Regions from separate parts of the Paenibacillus sp. TSA_86.1 genome, predicted to be linked through region 1. Evidence: riboswitches for the same ligand, from Rfam matches in the RefSeq annotation. Region 1 holds a riboswitch; the other holds the start of a gene.
What was found. A riboswitch is a leader RNA that binds a small molecule or an ion and turns the genes downstream of it on or off. The one in region 1 is predicted to bind glycine.
Positions count from the first base shown of each region.

Region 2: it holds a riboswitch for glycine, as region 1 does, so the genes downstream of both, gcvT (glycine cleavage system aminomethyltransferase GcvT) here and sdaAB (L-serine ammonia-lyase, iron-sulfur-dependent subunit beta) in region 1, are expected to answer to the same signal.

Region 1 covers NZ_JBQZGE010000007.1:141,298-144,434, forward strand. The annotation lists gene pstB (phosphate ABC transporter ATP-binding protein PstB) at 1-595, shown strand, start outside; glycine riboswitch at 910-1,084, shown strand; glycine riboswitch at 1,089-1,226, shown strand; gene sdaAB (L-serine ammonia-lyase, iron-sulfur-dependent subunit beta) at 1,346-2,035, shown strand; gene sdaAA (L-serine ammonia-lyase, iron-sulfur-dependent, subunit alpha) at 2,025-2,981, shown strand.
Region 2 covers NZ_JBQZGE010000003.1:89,007-92,143, forward strand. The annotation lists gene gcvPA (aminomethyl-transferring glycine dehydrogenase subunit GcvPA) at 1-424, opposite strand, end outside; gene gcvT (glycine cleavage system aminomethyltransferase GcvT) at 427-1,563, opposite strand; glycine riboswitch at 1,818-1,918, opposite strand; glycine riboswitch at 1,922-2,044, opposite strand; gene gcvH (glycine cleavage system protein GcvH) at 2,388-2,780, shown strand.

The sequences.
Region 1 (3,137 bases):
TGATGAGATTGCCGGTTCACGCACAGAGGGACACATCTGGATGGATGGTAATGACCTCAACGAACCAGGTACGGATGTAATCAAGCTTCGTCAGAAGATCGGCATGGTGTGGCAGAAGCCCAATCCTTTTCATAAGTCTATCTACAACAATATCGCATTTGGCCCCCGCTACCGCGGTACGAAGAGTAAGAAGGCGTTGGATGAGATTGTGGAGAAAAGCTTACGCCGCGCAGCACTTTGGGATGAAGTAAAGGACAGACTACATGAATCGGCCTTGGCACTCTCGGGTGGTCAGCAGCAACGTCTCTGTATCGCGCGAGCATTGTCCGTTGACCCGCAGATTCTTTTGCTCGATGAGCCAGCATCTGCCCTTGATCCGGTATCTACGGGTAAAGTCGAGGAATTGATCTCGGAGCTGAAGCAGGAGCTACGCATCGTTATTGTTACCCATAACATGCAGCAGGCGGCGCGCATCTCGGATTATACGGCTTATTTTTATCTCGGTAGTCTGATTGAACACGGTGAGACGGAGCACATTTTTACCAACCCGGACAATCGTCTGACGCAGGAATATATTATGGGGCGTTTTGGTTAAAGATAAGAAAGTGTAACGCCCGAGCGGAAACGTTCGGGTGGTTATGCTTTTTTTATTTGAATATTTGTTGATTTTGAAACAATCCCTTTAAAAATTGCATATATATAACAAGCGGGAGTAATATCCTTCGCATCTTCTGTCTGTACGGTTCAAGATACGGATGTGACCAGATATAGTTTGGAAGTATTACGCCAAAAGCAGGCTTCCAATACGTCACTTTTGTTGACATATACAGTGCGGCATATTACGCTGTATATGATTGAATACATGCCAGAATGATTAACTTTTATTATGAATGAACAGAATACAGCGAATGATAACGAGCGGGAGAGACCTAAACGGGCTGAATAAATACGGGGATAGATCGATATGATGCATCGTATCGATGCAGATCTGTACTATACAGGCCAGCTTGAGGCACCGAAGGAGCAAGTAGTTATGCACCCGGCATAACTGTTAATCTCTCAGGTAAACGTACCGTCGTTGGACGCAACTCTGGAGAGTGCGCGGAAGAAGCGCCACCCAAGGGGAATATGATGGGTCAGCACGGTGAATAGACTTGTATGTGAATGTACTTGATCTGTTTTAGCCGATGCTGCGATCATGAAACTCTCAGGTATCAAGGACAGAGAGAGGGCTAACGGCCTTCTTCTGTCCTTTTTTCATGTCATCATTCAGTAAATCAGGAACATAATGGTGGTCTTCTTGTTTGGAGGACGATGACGACGAAACCAATTGGAGGGTTACAAGGTGCGATTTAAAGATGTTTTTTCAATTATTGGTCCGTCCATGACGGGGCCATCCAGTTCACATACAGCGGGTGCTGCAAGACTGGGCCGAATTGCGCGTCAGTGGCTAGGATGCACGCCTGAACGTGCACGGCTCACGTTATACGGCTCATTTGCGGACACCTATCAGGGACACGGAACGGATCTGGCACTGATCGGAGGCCTGCTCGATTATGTCACAGATGATCCGCGTATACCGGATGCGGAACAGTATGCAGATGAAGCGGGTATGGAGGTTGAATTTTACACGAGCGGTCTGCCGGCCCCTCATCCCAATACGGTCAAGATTGAATTGTGGCACGGCGAACGGGAATGCTCATTAACAGGGGCCTCCATCGGCGGTGGTAGTGTGTCCGTGCATGCACTGAATGATTTTCGCGTACAGATTAGCGGGGAGTTCCCGACACTTGTTTTGCGCCATGCGGATAAAGCGGGTGTTCTGGCATCCGTAACCTCAACGATCAGCTCTTCCGGAGTGAACATCGGGTATATGCAAGTGGATCGGAAAGCCCGTGATGGTGAAGCGCTTACTGCAATGGAGATGGATGCTCCGCCAAGTGAAGAGATTTTGAAAAGATTGCGTTCCCTGGATCATGTGCTCAATATTCGTGTGATTGATCTGAAGAGAGGGGTTGATCCGAATGCGGTTTAAACATTTGCATGAATTGAATACCATCTGCACTGCGGAGTCCAAAACGATTGCACAGCTGATGATTGAAGAGCAGGTGCAAGAGACGAATACACCGGAAGCCGACGTGGTGAAACAGATGTCGGAGTACTACCAGGTGATGAAGGAAGCCGTTCGTAAAGGACTTACAGAAGATACAACCTCACGTAGCGGACTGACAGGCGGAGACGGGAAAAAGATGGCCGAATACATTCGCCAAGGCGAGACATGTTCTGGTGATGCTTCTGCCCTTGCCATGGCTTATGCACTGTGTGTATCGGAAGTGAACGCTTCGATGGGACGAATCGTGGCTACGCCGACGGCAGGATCTTGCGGCATCATTCCGGGTGTGTTTATCAGCTCGCAGGAACGCTTTGGCTGGACGGATGAACATCTGGTGAATGGATTGTTCTGCGCGGGGGCTATCGGTTATGTTATTGCCAACAATTCGTTTATTTCTGGTGCCGAGGGTGGTTGTCAGGCCGAGGTTGGCTCTGCGATCGGCATGGCTGCCGGAGCCATGGTGGAACTTCGTGGAGGAACACCGGAGCAGGTCGTGCATGCTGTGGGCTTGGCTTTGAAAAATACACTGGGCCTCATCTGTGATCCGGTTGCCGGGCTTGTAGAGATTCCTTGTATTGTGCGCAACGGACTCGGAGCCGTTACTGCACTGGCTGCGGCTGATATGGCGCTCGCTGGCGTACGCAGTGCCATTCCGTCGGACGAAGTGATCGACGTTATGCTGGAGGTAGGCAGTGCCATGCCAAGCCGTCACCGCGAGACAGCGCAAGGCGGGCTGGCCCAGACACCTACAGGCCGCAAGATGATGCAGAAGCTGGCGAAACCTAAGGCGAAGCGGGCAGAGCCGGAAGAGACATCAGAAACCGATTCAGAAGCATCAGGACTACAACCGAAAATGGATGGTAAGTAATCAGAGCTTGCCGGATCGAGGGTTTAGAATAAATTAAAGTAAACAAGCGTCCTTCAACCTGAACAGCTCAGGTATGAAGGGCGCTTGTTTTAGTTTAGTTTAGGATCGTAGATCAGCTAAGCTAACTATTGGCTATCGACCGTCGTATCAGGATGA
Region 2 (3,137 bases), on a different contig from region 1:
CCGTTGCGCCATCATACATACTGGCATTGGCTACCGCCATGCCCGTCAGCTCACAGATATACGATTGAAATTCGAAGATCGCTTGCAGTTCTCCTTGGCTGATCTCGGGTTGATAGGGGGTGTATGCCGTGTAGAACTCGGAACGGGAAATGACATGGTTGATGACAGATGGGATGTGATGATCATAGATCCCTGCGCCCAGGAAGCTGGCATGTGTCTCAAAGTTGGCATTCGAGCCAGCCTGCTTCGACATGTGTCGTGTTAACGCATATTCGTCCAGCTTGGAGGACACGGGCAACTCGCCCTGGTACCGAATTTCCTGCGGAATATCTTTGAACAGATCCTCAATTGTTTCTACACCAATCGTAGCGAGCATTGCGCTCTGGTCTTGTTCGGTCATAGGAATGTAGCGGTGCTTGCTCATGCTTACTCAGCTCCTTGGGTAGGGGTCTTTGGCGTACGTGTCCGTTTATGAAAAGGGGTCTTGATGACCTCGGCTTTCAGCTTTTTGCCACGAATCTCAATCTCCAGCGCTGTACCGAGTGCAGTATAGTTGCTGTCAATCAGAGCGAGGCCCAGATTACGTTTCAAGGTCGGCGACTGTGTACCGGTTGTCACTTCACCAATCTGAACGCCATCCGCATAGATGGGGTAATGTGGACGCGGAATGCCGCGCTCCAGCACTTCGATTCCAATTAGCTTGCGGGCAGGGCCGTCATTTTTTTGCTGAAACAAAGCTTCGTGTCCGATAAAAGGCCCGGCGTTCAGTTTCACAAACATGCCCAGCCCTGCCTCCAGTGGAGAGACGGTTGGTGATAATTCCTGACCGTATAAAGGCAACTTCGCTTCGAATCGCAGTGTATCGCGTGCACCAAGTCCTGCTGGAACGAGGCCCACATCAGCACCTGCTTTCATTAGCCCGTTCCATACAAGTGCAGCCTGTTCCGCTGCAACATACAGCTCAAAGCCATCTTCGCCGGTGTAACCGGTTCGTGACAGCAACAGTCGTACTCCGCATACCTCGGCATTCTGTACGAAGCGGAACGGTTCGATGGAGGCGGCATCCACCTCTGAACCTGTAACTTTAGCCAGAATATCGACCGCTAAAGGACCTTGTAACGCCAGTAATGCCGTTTGCTCGGAATCGTTAGTCATGTTCACGCCCGGTATAATGTGCTCCTGAAACCATGCCCAATCTTTGTCGATATTGGAGGCATTGACGACCAGCATGTAGTGTTGTTCTGCGAGTTTATAGATGAGCAAGTCATCCACTACACCGCCATCGGGATAACACATCAGCGTGTATTGGGCCTGACCTGATCCTATTGCGGTCACATCATTAGTCATCATGCGCTGCAAAAAGGCTTCCGCCTGTTCACCCGTTACGGTGAATTCGCCCATATGGGATACATCGAACAGCCCGGCGCGCTCTCGCACAGCTTCATGTTCCTTTTGAATACCGCTAAATTGCACCGGAAGCTCCCAGCCACCAAAATCAATACAACGTACACCTTCATATTGCGCATATAGGGGGAAGAGTGGTGTTCTTAACAAATCGGACATCCAATCACCTCGTCATGGGCCTCAAGCGGGCCGAATATAGAAAAGTGAATCTGTTAACCGGGTTTCAATTTAATTCGATTCAATTCCGTCATGTAACAAGTACAGTCATAAGTAAAGTCATAAGTATTTGATTAGTCGTTTATAAAGGCACGCTGCCGGGTAGACGATTCTAAATCCTGCATTTCATTTTTTGGGAAAAAGGAAAAGGACAGGCCAAAGAACCGGCATGCCAAGTAGCACGCTGTATTCTTAGGCTCTGTCCCTTGTACCTGAGAGTTACCCCGCCGTATGTTCAGACAGGTTTCCCCTTGGGTGATCATAACGTCCAGACCGGACGATTAGATGCTCTCCAGAGTTGCGTCCTGTAAAAGTCCTTTTGCCTGAGAGATTCGCCCCCGCTTGTCGGTGGTTTACTCCTTCGGCGCCGCCTCATGCACATCCCCAAACCGGGTGTACGGGCAATCTCTCCCTTTACATTCATCCGCGGTTCATACGTAGTCCAATAACTTCAGTTGCTCTTATCATTAAAACGTGAATCGACTGTTGATGTCAAGAACGATATCATTAAACTTATATAAAATACGAATATTTTTTAATTTGAAAACGTCAATGTTCGTATATTTGAAAAGAGTGCGCTTACTATGTTAATATTCACCAGTATATGCAGAAAGAGTGGTGTGAGGTTACACAAGGTAAGATATGAATTTCAAATTAATTGTGAGCTATATTGACATTTGAATCCGAAATATCATACGCTGTTGTTTGGGAAAAAGGTGAAGGTCAAAGAACGCATGCACTCATTAATGAAAGCGAGGCGGATATCGATGAGCGAATTGAGAAATGATTTCCTGTACAGTGAAGAGCACGAATGGGTGCAAACCGTAGGGGAGGATACCGTACGTATTGGCATTACCGAGTTCGCACAGCATCAGCTGGGTGACATTGTGTTTGTAGAGTTGCCTGATCTTGAAGCCAGTGTAAAAGCAGAAGACAGCATCGGCACGATTGAATCGGTCAAAACGGTGTCGGATCTGTTCTCACCCGTCAGCGGTACGATTATTGCAGTCAATGAAGCTTTACAGGACTCGCCAGAACTGGTGAATAGCTCTCCTTATGAAGATGGCTGGATGATTGAAATCCGTGTGGATGGAGATGTAACAGCTGCTTTAGCTACATTGCTGAATGCGGACGCATACCGTAAACATACGGAGGAGTAAATAAGGCTGAAACACCGAGTCTATTTGTACTTATGGACATATATATAATCACATATGAATAGATCATTTTATCTTCAAACCTGTGTGAGCTGTATAGCTTATGCAGGTTTTTTGATGTGTTTTTCGTGCGTATGGGTGAGTGTTCAAGTAGAAGTGACGTAGATTTCATGAATAAAAAGAGTTCAAATCGACCAAGCTATTTTATTGCTTTGCATGTTGTATATGAACAAAGTCATAGGCAGAGTAATCCTTGTATATCAAGGATTTGATCATATATTCCTACTAAAAAACGATTACATAATCTAATGTTGTCATCATTATTCATGACGAAAGTACGCTTTCATTTGATTGAACAGG